3 regions of the Micromonospora sp. NPDC005171 genome follow, and region 1 is predicted to be linked to each of the others. Evidence: riboswitches for the same ligand, from Rfam matches in the RefSeq annotation. Region 1 holds a riboswitch; each other region holds the start of a gene.
What was found. Region 1 has a riboswitch for cobalamin ahead of ABZU74_RS24250 (ribonucleoside-diphosphate reductase subunit alpha). Riboswitches for the same ligand answer to the same signal wherever they lie in the genome.
Positions count from the first base shown of each region.

Region 1 (4,100 bases):
GCAGGCCCATCAGCCCGAGCCCGACGGGCCGCCAGCGGGGGTTGCTCGCCGCCGCCTGCGCGGTCGGGTAGTAGTTGATGTCGATCACCCGGTCGAGGAAGGTCACCGCGGTCCGCACCGTGGCGCGCAGCCGCTCCCAGTCGATGCCGCCGTCGCTGAGGTGTGCGGCGAGATTCACCGAGCCGAGGTTGCACACGGCGGTCTCGGTGTCGCTGGACACCTCGATGATCTCCGTGCACAGGTTGGACAGGTGCACCACGTTGCCCGGCTCGGCAGTCTGGTTGCAGAGCCGGTTCGCGGCGTCCTTGAAGGTCATCCAGCCGTTGCCGGTCTGGGCGAGGGTCCGCATCATCTTCCCGTACAGCTCCCGTGCCGGGACCTGCCGCACGTAGCGGCCCTGCGCCTCGGCCTGCCGGTACGCGGTGTCGAACCGCTCCCCCCACAGGTCGGGCAGCTCGGGCACCTCGTGCGGGTCGAACAGCGACCACGGCTCGTCGGCCTCGACCCGGCGCATGAACTCGTCCGGGATCCAGTTGGCCAGGTTGAGGTTGTGGGTGCGCCGCGCGTCCTCGCCGGTGTTGTCCCGCAGTTGCAGGAACTCCTCGATGTCCGGGTGCCACGGCTCCAGGTAGACGCAGGCCGCGCCCTTGCGCCGGCCACCCTGGTTGACGGCGGCGACGCTCGCGTCGAGAGTGCGCAGCCACGGCACGATCCCGTTGGACTGCCCGTTCGTGCCCCGGATCAGCGCGCCGCGGGAGCGGACCCGGGAGTACGCGATGCCGATACCACCGGCGAACTTGGACAGGTTGGCGACCTGGGCGTACCGCTGGTAGATCGAGTCCAGCTCGTCGCGCGGCGAGTCGACCAGATAGCAGGAGGACATCTGGGTGTGCCGGGTCCCAGAGTTGAACAAGGTCGGTGAGCTGGGCAGGTAGGCCAGGCTGGACATCAGCCGGTAGAAGTCGACCGCCTCGTCCGCCGTGCGGGACAGGCCGCAGGCCACCCGCAGCAGCCAGTACTGCGGGGTCTCCACCACCAGTCGGCTGGTGGGATGGCGCAGCAGGTAGCGGTCGTAGACGGTGCGCAGGCCGAAGTACTCGAACCGGCGGTCGCCGTTCGGGTCGATGGCGTGGTCGAGGGTCGCGGCGTGTGCGGCGACGAACGCGGCGGTGTCGTCACCGATCAGGCCCTCGGCGTGGCCGACCCGGATCGCCGCGCTGAACGAGGTGATGCCCTGTCGACGCACCTCCTTGTCGACGTAGCCGGCCAGCAGCCGCGCGGCGAGACGCGAGTACTGCGGCTCCTCACCGATCATCTCGGCGGCGGTCTGGATGGACAGCCGGTCCAGTTCGGCAGTGGTCGCGCCGTCGTAGAGGCCGCTGATGGTGCGGGTGGCCACCCGCATCGGGTCGACGTCGGTCAGGTCGTCGGCCCACCGCTCGACCGCCCGGACGATCTTGTTCACGTCGACGGGTTCGGTGCCGCCGTCGCGTTTGCGGACCTGCATCGGCGTGCGCCGCACTGTCGCGTCGCCGCTGGCCGGAACTACCTCGGTGACTGTCACCACTCGCTCCTCGGAGTTGAAGACCTGGTGGCCCCGGACGCGGGGAGACAGACACCGACGGACGCCACGCCAGCCCGGCGTGGGTCAGGTGGCGTCGGCCGTCCCACGCGGCCTCGGACCGCCGCCCACCCGGTGCGGGTACGCGGCGCGCTGGCAGGTCTTCGGACTCGCGGGCACGACCGGATTCGCCGGTCTCCTACTGGCCGTCGCTTCCCAGGCCGATGTGGTGGCCCAGTGCTGATGACGGCGGTCGTTCCCACTCACCGCTGCGGGACAGTCCCGGATTTCCACCGGGTTCCCTGTTGCCTCGACCGCCCCGGATGAGCGGCGAACCAGCTGCGTTCGACACCATATATAGGGACGCAGCCGTTGTCACACCCCACATGTCGGTCTCGGGCGTGTCGGCGGCCGCCCGGTGAGCACCGTCACCAACCTGGCCGACCGCGCCACGCCGACCGGCGGCAGGCAGCGGAGCCGCTGCCCTTCGATGCGGGTGTCGACAATCGACAAAGATTTGATGTATCGGGGCATCGGGTGCCGTGCGCCACGCCCATGTGCCGCCGTCAATGCCTTGAAGGGAGGGTGAACATCCAATCTCCGGGGCCCGTTCCCCTCACCACTCTCAGCCACCCACCGGCACGGCGGGCAGCAAGGCGGATCGTTCCGACCAACCAAACATCATATGTCTGCGGGTCTGCGGTGATCGACATCGTTGACGCGCCGGAGAAGTCCTCCGTATACTCCCAGTGATCATCTGATCTTTAGCCTAGCCGGGCGAGGAGCGCATGCCGCAGATCACTGCCGTCACCGTCGAAGACGTCCGCTTCCCCACCTCCCTGACCGCTGACGGCTCAGACGCCATGAACAAGGACGGCGACTATTCGGCGGCCTACGTCGTCCTGCACACCGACGGCGTCGACGGCGTGGGTGCGCCGCTCGCGGGGCACGGTCTGACCTTCACCATCGGTCGCGGCAACGACATCGTCGCGGCGGCGGCGGTCCACCAGGCGCAGCGTCTCGTGGGCCTGGACGTGGCGACGATGGCAGCGGACATGGGCGCGGTCTACCGCCTCCTCACCTCCGACTCGCAGCTGCGGTGGCTCGGCCCGGAGAAGGGCGTCGTCCACCTGTCCCTCGCCGCCGTGTTGAACGCGTCGTGGGACCTGGTCGCCCGGCTCGCCGACAAGCCGCTGTGGAGGCTGCTCGTCGACATGTCCCCCGAGCAACTCGTCGACATCGCGGACCTGCGCTACCTGTCCGACGCGCTGACCCGCGACGAGGCGCTGGCCATCCTGCGGGCCAAGGAGGGCACGAAGGCCGCCCGCCTCGCCGAGCTCGACCGGACCGGCTACCCCGCCTACACCACCTCGGCGGGTTGGCTCGGCTACGGCGACGACAAGCTGCGCCGGCTGTGCCAGGAGGCGGTGGACACCGGCTACGGGTACGTCAAGCTCAAGGTGGGCGCCAACCTCGACGACGACATCCGCCGGTGCGCGATCGCGCGGGAGATCCTCGGGCCGGATCGCAACCTGATGATCGACGCCAACCAGGTGTGGGACGTCGACCAGGCCATCGAGTGGGTCACCGCCCTCGCCCAGTTCAAGCCCCTGTGGATCGAGGAGCCGACCAGCCCCGACGACATCCTGGGCCACGCGGCCGTCCGCCGTGCCGTCGCTCCGATCGGCGTCGCCACCGGCGAGCACTGCCACAACCGGGTGATGTTCAAGCAGCTGTTCCAAGCCGAGGCCATCGACTTCTGCCAGCTGGACACCGGCAGGTTGGCCAGCATCAACGAGATCGTCGCCGTGCTGCTGCTCGCCGCGAAGTTCGACGTCCCGGTGTGCCCACACGCCGGCGGTGTGGGGCTCTGCGAGATGGTCCAACACGTGTCGGTGCTCGACTACGTCGCGATCTCGGGGGATCTCACCGACCGGGTCACCGAGTTCGTCGACCACCTGCACGAGCACTTCACCGACCCGTGCATCATCCGGGACACCGGTTCCGGCAGCGGATACGTCCTGCCCAGCCAGCCCGGCTACTCCACCCGGATGCGTACCGAGTCGGTCGCGCTCTACAGGTTTCCCGACGGCCACTACTGGGCGGCGACAGACCCGACTACCGTGTCATCTCCGGAGGCGGCGTACGTGATCGCGGGTGGGAAGGCCACCCCCGCCGGCCGCTAGGGGAGTCATGTCTCGCACTGACGAAGTGGTCAACGGCATCAAGCGGATGATCCTCGAAGGGCAGTTCAGGCCCGGGGACCGGTTGCCCATCGAGAAGGACCTCGCCGAGTCGCTCGGCGTCTCGCGGGGCTCGCTGCGCGAGGGGATGTCGGCGCTGTCGATCCTCGGCATCGTCAACATCCGCCAGGGCGACGGCACCTACGTCACCAACCTCGACGCCCCACAACTGCTGGCCCCGATGGGTTTCGTTGTGGACTTCCAGGGTCAGGGCGACCCGCGGCACATCCACACCGTCCGGCGACTGCTGGAGTGCGAGGCCGCCCGGCTGGCGGCGACCAGGATCACCGACGAGG
Region 1 covers NZ_JBEXIM010000025.1:19,247-23,346, reverse strand. The annotation lists gene ABZU74_RS24250 (ribonucleoside-diphosphate reductase subunit alpha) at 1-1,507, opposite strand, end outside; cobalamin riboswitch at 1,699-1,916, opposite strand; gene ABZU74_RS24245 (enolase C-terminal domain-like protein) at 2,350-3,747, shown strand; gene ABZU74_RS24240 (FadR/GntR family transcriptional regulator) at 3,755-4,100, shown strand, end outside.

Region 2 (4,100 bases), on a different contig from region 1:
ACCAGCGGTACGCGGCCAGGTAGTGGTGACTCGGCGGCAGGTCCGGGTCGTGGTAGATGGCGATCGGGTTCTCCCCGAAGCCGCGGGGCGGCTGGATCAGCAGCACCACGTTGCCGAAGCGCAGCCCGGCGAGGACGATGTCGCCGCCCTCGGTGTACAGCTCGCCGGGCGGCTCACCCCAGTGCTCCCGCATCCGCTCGCGCAGCTCGACCGGGACCTGGTCGAACCAGCGCCGGTACGTCGACCCCGGTATCCGGGCCTCGGCGGCGGCCAACTGCTCCGGGGTGAGCCACTCCACGTCGTGGCCACCGGCGGCGATCAGCGCGTGGATCAGCGCGTCGCCGTCGTCGGGCGGCGGCGCGTCACCGAGGTCGTAGCCGGCCTCGACGAGCGCGGCGAACAGTCTGACCGCCGAGGCCGGGGTGTCCAACCCGACGGCGTTACCGACCCGGGAGTGCTTGGTGGGGTACGAGCTGAGCACCACGGCGACCCGCTTGTCGGCGTGCGGCACGTACCGCAGCCGGGCGTGGCGGACCGCGATCCCGGCGACGCGGGCGGCCCGTTCGGGGTCGGCGGCGTAGACCGAGAGTCCGTCGGCGTCGATCTGCTTGAACGAGAACGGCACTGTGACGATCCGGCCGTCGAACTCGGGGATGGCCACCTGCATGGCGGCGTCCAACGGGGACAGTCCGGCGTCGCTGTCGGCCCACTGCGCGCGGGTGCTGGTGAGGCAGAGCGCCTGGATGACCGGCACGTCCAGGGCGGCCAGGGCGCCGACGTCCCAGGCGTCCTCGTCGCCGCCACCGGAGGCGTCCGCGGCGACCGCGCCGCCGGCCGCGAGCACCGTGACCAGCAGCGCGTCACAGCGGGCGAAGAGTCCGAGTGGGCCGGCGCCCGCGGTCAGCCCGCGCAGCGAGCCGCAGAAGATCGGCAGCGGGTTGCCGCCGGCCGTTCGCACCGCCTCGGCCAGCACGTCGACGAATCCGGTGTTGCCGGCGAGGGCGTGCGCCCGGTAGAAGACGATTCCCACCGTGGGCCGGTCCGGGTCGGCGGGGTGTTCGCCGTGCACCCCGTACGCCGGGGTGGGGGCGGGCGGGGCGAAGCCCTCGCCGGTGAGCAGCACCGTGTCGGACAGGAACCGGGCCAACTGCCCCAGGTTGTCCGGCCCGCCCTCCACCAGGTAGGCCAGCGCCTGGGTGACGACCCCGGACGGCACCGTGGAGATGGCCATCAGCTCCGCGTCGGGTAGCGCCTCACCGCCGAGCACGACCGTCGGCACTCCGGTGGCGAGCACCGCGGCGAGGCCGTCCGGCCACGCCTGCCGACCGCCGAGCAGGCGTACGACGACGAGGGCGACCCCGTCGAGCAGGGCGGGCACCTCCTCGACGGTGACCCGCGCGGGGTTCGCCAACCGGTAGTCGGCGTTGCTGGCGCGGGCGGCCAGCAGGTCGGTGTCGGCGGTGGACAGCAGCAGGATGCGCACGGTTGGCTCCGGAAAGTGACGCCCTGGGCCCCGAGGGGGCGACCGGGACGATGCGGACGGGTACGGCGTCAGCCGGTACGACGGCCCGGGCGAACGACGCGCCGACGCGGGCGTCGGGGCCGGTCAGCGGCGGGCGCTCGGCTCAGCGGTACCGGAAGCCGGCGGCCTGGCGCACGCCGCGACGGCCGGCCCTTGGCGTGCGGGCGCGCCCGGTTCCGGGCGCGCTGCGGCGCCCTGTGCACAGGTTATGACGATGCTCGTCGATGAATGAGACGCCGTGCGTCATCGGGTCCTCCTCGGGTGTCCACGCCCTGGGGTACGTCCCGACGGCCGAAGTATCCTGGCTTCCGGATCGACGCTCTCCCCCGGCCTTCCAACCGCAGACACACGGCCGTGACTCACGAGGGGGGATCGCTCCCCGGTGACAGTGGCGGGACCGCGTCGGATTCGCACCGACTTCCTTCACTGCCGTCAGGCCGCGAATGCTGCCACACCGCCGCGCCGCCGGTCAACGCCGGTCAGGCCCTACCAGGCGGGTGGAACTCATCGAGATTCGGCGATTGGCGCGAGCGTGAATCCGCACGCCGCAATGCCCCAGATCAATGCCCGACGTCCTTTGCTCTGCTTACCTATGCGCACCGGACACGGAGCGTCACTGGTGCCTATAGGTAAGCAGAGCAAAGGACGGCCGAACGAACTCTGACCTGCGCCGATCATCCGGCAGCGCGATGCCGGCCGACACCCTCACCGAGGGTCGGCGATCGCCACACCAGTGTCCGTGATCAATCTCGGAGGTCGATCTCCTTGGTCGCCCCGCAGTTCCACCACCTCGCCGGTCGGGTCTGGCTCTGTCCGGGCGATCCGGACCCGGAGGCGGTCCACGCCGGCGTCGCCGTCGTCGTCGACGAACGCGGCAGTGTGATGATCGACGCCGGGCAGAGCCCCGCGCCCGCCGGCGACACCCAGGCCGCGCTGGCCGCCGCTGGCACATCTGCGCCGGCCGGAGGACGGCCTCGACCTCGACCTGACCCCGGCGGCACCGCCCCGCCGGGCACACGGAGGCGGGCACCTCGCGCCGACACGCCGTGCCCCGTCAGAACGATGAGGCCCCGGCCACGAGCGTTCGGGCGGTCTCCGTCCACCAGTAGAGGACCTCCCGGCCCGACCGGCGCTTCTGAAGCAGACCGGCCTCGGTCAGCACGCGCAGATGACCACCGACCGTGCCGAGCGGCAGCCCGGTCGCGGCGACCACTGCCGTGGTGCTGACCGGCTCAGCCGCCTGCACCAGAATCGTGCTCCGCGAGTTTCCCAGCAGGCGGCGCAGAGAATCCGGTGTGGTGAGAGCCTCCTCGGCGAAGATTCCCGTCACTGGATAGACGATTCCGAAGCGGTCGGGCAATCTCCAGGAGATCCAGCCTCCCCGGCAGTGGGCCGCGAAGAACGTCAGCGTCCCGCCGCGCACGTCGGACGGTGGGTAAGGCCGCTCCTCGACCTGCAGCCGGCCGTTGCCCAGCCAGCGCGTGCCGGGCCGCATGTCGTTGATGACCCCGGACCATCCGTCCCTGCCCAGGCGGGAGATCCGGGACACCACGTCGGCACGCAGCACCGACTGCCGGCGCGGCCAGTCCGCCTCGACGGTGTGGCGCCAGACCCAGCGCAGAAGAGCGGCTGTCCGGCTCGCCAACCCGGACCCGCGCAATTCCGGGGCCAACGGGGAACGTACGTGGGCCAGATCGGCGCGGATCCGGTCGTCCGACAGCGACTCCAGCTCCACGAGCTCGTCGTCCAGCGTCATGTCCGGACGGGCGGGCGGCACCGTCAGGAAGTCGGCCATCCAGGAGGACGATATCGCGTGCGCCAGAAGGGCCCTGGTCACCGGATCATCGTCGAGATGGCCCTGGAAGGCGTCGACATGCTGGTCCCGCCAGACCCGATGCCACGGCAGCGGCTGACCTCGGCGCAGGATATTCAGCGCCCCCAACGTCTCGGTGAGCTGCGAGGTGCCGAAACGCGCCTGCGCCATCACTTCGGCGTCGACCAGGAACACCGCCACGTTTCGCCTCCGGTCGAAACTCTAGGGAGGCGCCGCGGGATGTCCCAAGCTCCCGGCCATGCACAGCGACACCCTCCCAGGCCACCCGACGACCGTGAGCACGCGGAACTTCAACGCTCTGTGGGGCGGTGCCGCCGTCACCAACCTGGCTGACGGCGTCGTCAAGCTGACACTGCCGCTAATGGCCGTCTCGCTGACGGACTCCGTTGCGCTGGTCGCCGCCGCCACCCTGGCCAACACCCTGCCCTGGTTGCTCTTCTCACTGCCCGCCGGCGCCCTCGCCGACCGGGTGGATCGCCGGCACCTGATCATGACGATGGCCGCCGCGCGCGCCCTGGTCCTGGCCGTGCTCATGGGTGCCCTCGTCCTGGGCAGCCTTCCGCTGGCCGGCCTGTACGCGGGGGCGCTGCTTCTCGGCACCGCCGAGGTATTCGCCGACACCACCCGGATGGCGGTCGTGCCGATGGTCGTACCCCGCAACCGCATGGAATCCGCGTTCGCGAAGTTGACCGCGACCGAGACCGCGGCCAACGAGTTCATCGGGCCCCCGCTGGGTGGACTGCT
Region 2 covers NZ_JBEXIM010000045.1:24,964-29,063, reverse strand. The annotation lists gene cobN (cobaltochelatase subunit CobN) at 1-1,483, opposite strand, end outside; cobalamin riboswitch at 1,817-1,946, opposite strand; gene ABZU74_RS30160 (helix-turn-helix domain-containing protein) at 2,577-3,536, opposite strand; gene ABZU74_RS30155 (MFS transporter) at 3,631-4,100, shown strand, end outside.
Region 2: another riboswitch for cobalamin. It lies ahead of cobN (cobaltochelatase subunit CobN); the one in region 1 lies ahead of ABZU74_RS24250 (ribonucleoside-diphosphate reductase subunit alpha).

Region 3 (4,100 bases), on a different contig from region 1:
GGGCCACGTCGACCGCGCCCTGATAGTTGTCCGACTCGATGAGCCGGCGGAACTTGGCCGAGCCGGTGACATTGGTGCGCTCACCGATCATCACGAATCCGGTGTCGGGTCCGATCGCGAACGGCTCCAACCCACTGAACCGGGTGGTTTCCGGCAGGGCGGCAACCGTCCGTGGCGGTGTGCCGGCCACGGCGGCGACGATCCGGGCGATGTGGTCCGGTGAGGTGCCGCAGCAGCCGCCGGCGATGTTGAGCAAGCCGGACGCGGCAAACTCGCCGAGCAGGCCGGCGGTCTCCTCCGGCGTCTGGTCGTAGCCGCCGAAAGCGTTCGGCAGACCGGCGTTGGGGTGACACGCCACGTAGGTTCCGGCGATCTTGGAAAGCTCCTCGACATGCGGGCGCATCTCGGCCGCGCCCAGCGAGCAGTTCACGCCGACGACCAGCGGATCGGCCCGCTCTATCGAGCGCCAGAAAGCCTCCACGGTCTGCCCCGACAGGGTCCGGCCGCTGAGGTCGACAATGGTCACGGAGATCCACAACGGCAGCTGCGGCGCGACCTCACGGGCCGCGGCGATTGCGGCCTTCGCGTTCAACGTGTCGAAGATCGTCTCGATCAAAAGCAGGTCGACACCGCCCTCGGCCAGGGCCGAGATCTGCTCCGCGTACGCCGCGCGCACTCCGTCGAAGTCGACGGCGCGATACGCCGGGTCGTCGACCCGCGGCGACAGCGACAGCGTCACGTTCAGCGGCCCGACCGAGCCGGCCACGAACCGGCCACCGAACTCGTCCGCCGCCTGCCGGGCCAGCCGCGCACCCTGAACGTTCATCTCACGAACCAGTGACTGGAGCCCGTAGTCGGCCTGGCCGATGCTCGTCGCCGTGAAAGTATTGGTGGTGGTGATGTCGGCGCCGGCGGCCAGATACCGCCGGTGTACGTCCAGAATGACGTCTGGCCGGGTGAGGTTGAGCAGGTCGGGATCACCGCTGACGTCCTGCGGATGGTCGACGATCAGGTCGCCTCGATAGTCTGCGGCGGTGAGCTGCGCGCCCTGCAACATCGTTCCCCAGGCGCCGTCCAACACCAGAACACGCTGGGACATCAGCTGCCGCAGCGACGATGCATTGTCTCTCTGGCTCAATGACGCGCTCAAGCGGCCACCTCCGAAGCTCGGAGGCGCCCTTGTTGAAGAAATGAGGGCCGAGCGTGGCGGGCTCCGCCCGTCGCAGCGCCTCTCGACCGACAGGCAGATGCTACCCGATCCGTTTGCCTGGACGCCCCCGTGCGGCGTCGGCGTCTGGCTGCTGCGATCACGCGGCAAGCCCGATCGTGACGAGCACCGCCCTTCACGGGCGATGTAGCGGCGGGGCCACATCGCCGTACGAAACGACGACGCGGCGTTATCCGCTCAGTAGGAGGTCCGAACTCGGCGCCGTCCCGCCGGCGCGGATCACTTCTGAGCTGCGGGGTTGGAGAAGTCGGTATGACGGTGGCGCGTCCTCCGCAGTCGCCGAGCCGAAGCATCCGACTGGACGGAGGACGCGCAGGCAAAGTTCACTCCGACCGGCAACGGCGTAGCGGTATGCCGAATATTCATGGCGAGGTTCGTCCCATGTTCGTCGGGACCGTTAAGGTCTGCGGTGGCACAAACGTTGCGAGGTGCCCTGCGCGAGTGGGGAGAATCGGGAAGCCGGTGTGAGTCCGGCACGGGCCCGCCGCGGTGACCGGGGAGCTGCCGCCCACGCGTACCAGACGCAGCCACTGACCCTGCGGGGTTGGGAAGGCGGGTGACCAGCGTAGATCCGGGAGTCCGAAGACCGGCCTCGCGTCATCGACCCCGTCAGGGGCACGAGCGCAGCGGGAGCCTGCCTTGAACACCGGACTCTACGAGACCATCCACCGCCGCCGGGACGTACGTGCCCAGTTCACCGGGGCGCCGATCCCCGACGAGACGTTGAACCGGGTCCTCACGGCGGCGCACGCCGCGCCGAGCGTCGGCCTCTCCCAGCCCTGGGACTTCATCCTGGTCCGCGATCCCGAGCTGCGGCAGGAGTTCCACCGGCACGTGCAGCGGGAACGGGACACCTTCGCGGCCACTCTCGAGAGTGCGGCGGCGGAACGCTTCAACCGGATCAAAATCGATGGCGTACGTGAGTCGACGATGTCAGTCGTAGTCACGTACGACCCCGAGCGGGGCGGACCGGCCGTGCTCGGCCGTCACGCGATCGCCGACGCCGGCCTCTACTCGGTCTGTCTGGCGATCCAGAACCTGTGGCTGGCCGCAACCGCCGAGCAACTCGGGGTCGGCTGGGTCTCGTTCTACCGGGAGCCGTTCCTACGCGACCTGCTCGGCATCCCGGCCACCGTCCGCCCGGTGGCGTGGCTCTGCCTCGGCCCGGTCACCCATCTGGAGCAGACGCCGGACCTGGAGCGGCACGGCTGGCGCCAGCGACGCCCGGCGTCATCGGTGATCCACCACGATCGTTGGACGACGGAGTGACCGAGTGGTTCTGACGGCGCTCCCGCGCCAGCCACCCCGCGTGCATTTTCGAGGCCTGCATGTCGAGGCGCCTGCCGATCTGGACGGGGCCGAGGCGCTGCTTGACGCGCAAGTGCACGACCTTGCCGACCAGGGGCTGCGGTGTCCGCGTCGGGCTGTGGTGCGGGCGTGACGATCCGGTCCCGCATACCGTCAGCGCCCTGCTCGCGGTAGCGATCTGTCCAGCGTTTCGCGGTCCGCCCGGAGCCGTCATAACACCGTGCCGCCTGAGCGACGGGCCAGCCCTCGTCCAAGACCAGACGCGCCACGCGCAGACGTGCGCGTAAGGGAGCAGCATGACTGTGCCGTGCGAACAACAGAAGGACGGTACGGGCCGCCTCGAGGCGGCCCGTACCGTTACCGAACGCCGGGCGCGTCACGCCCGTCTGCCGGAATGCTGGTGCGTGAGAGTTCCCTGCCTACAGGTCGGCCTTCGCCACGCGGGAGGATTCGTAGTTCGTGGAGGCCTGGGGCAGGCCCGGCACGGTGGAGACGTTCTTGACCAGCATGCCGGTCTTGGCGTCGATGGTCAGCACCTCGCTGCCCTGGCCGCCGAACACCTCGGGGCCGGCGGTGATCGTCAGCGTGGCCTTGCCGTGGGTGGTCGAGTTCTTGACGCTGACCGCGGAGATGGTGGACAGCAGACGCAGCACACCGGCCCGGACCTGCGTGTTGCCGTCGCCAGCGGACAGCGCTTGGGTGCTGTACGTCCACAGGGCGTTGTCGAAGTGCCGCTGAACGGCCTGGGGGCTGTACGGCTTTGGCTCGGCGTTGCCGCCCTTCTGCTTGATGATCACCTGGGCGTCCGCCTGCTGCTTGTCCCACACCGCCTTCTGCGCTGCGGGGTCGAGGCCCACCAGCGGATCCTTGGCTGCCTTGAGCATCTGGGTCCGGCCGTCGGCCGGGCTGCTCTCCGCCGCGGCGACGGCTGCCTTGAGGAGCGGAGCGTAGCCGCCGTCCGTCATCTGGTCCTGATGACGCGTGATCGCACGCTTGATGTCCTTCACGCTGTTGCCCGTATAGATCGCGTGACCGTCGGTGTACAGCGTGTAGACGACCTGCATGGTCTTGGTGCCGTGGACCTGCGTCGCCTTCACCAGCCACGCGTCGCCCGCCGACGGGGTGACCGTCTTGATGGACCCGGCCAGGGTCATCAGCGGCGCGCGCTCGGCGGACCCGTCGACGGTGGTCGAGCCCGAGGTGGCGGCCGACGAATCCTTGCCGGCGTCCGTGACCCCGGTTGCCGACGAGTTCAGCACCACAGCGACGACTGCCGCCGCTGCGGTAACCGCCACCCCGGCGCCGATACCCCATCGGCCGGCGATACCGATCCGGCGGCGGCGCTGAATCGCCGGGCTGGATTCGCGGTCCCGCGTGGTTGTCGTCGTTTCCATGGTTGAAGTCGCCTCCATAGTCGTGTCCTCCGCTGATATCGCGCCCAGCAGCCGCACGGTTCCGGGGTCGGTCATAGCCGCCCGCAGCACCGCCCGCGCCCGCTGATACGCCTCCGGGCGTAGTGGTTCTGCGCTGCCCAACGCACCGACCAGATCGAGCTCGTCGGTCA
Region 3 covers NZ_JBEXIM010000022.1:72,764-76,863, forward strand. The annotation lists gene metH (methionine synthase) at 1-1,138, opposite strand, end outside; cobalamin riboswitch at 1,638-1,838, shown strand; gene bluB (5,6-dimethylbenzimidazole synthase) at 1,868-2,497, shown strand; partial or broken gene ABZU74_RS23145 (helix-turn-helix domain-containing protein) at 2,632-2,916, opposite strand; gene ABZU74_RS23150 (hypothetical protein) at 2,956-4,100, opposite strand, start outside; gene ABZU74_RS23155 (sigma-70 family RNA polymerase sigma factor) at 4,098-4,100, opposite strand, start outside.
Region 3: another riboswitch for cobalamin. It lies ahead of bluB (5,6-dimethylbenzimidazole synthase); the one in region 1 lies ahead of ABZU74_RS24250 (ribonucleoside-diphosphate reductase subunit alpha).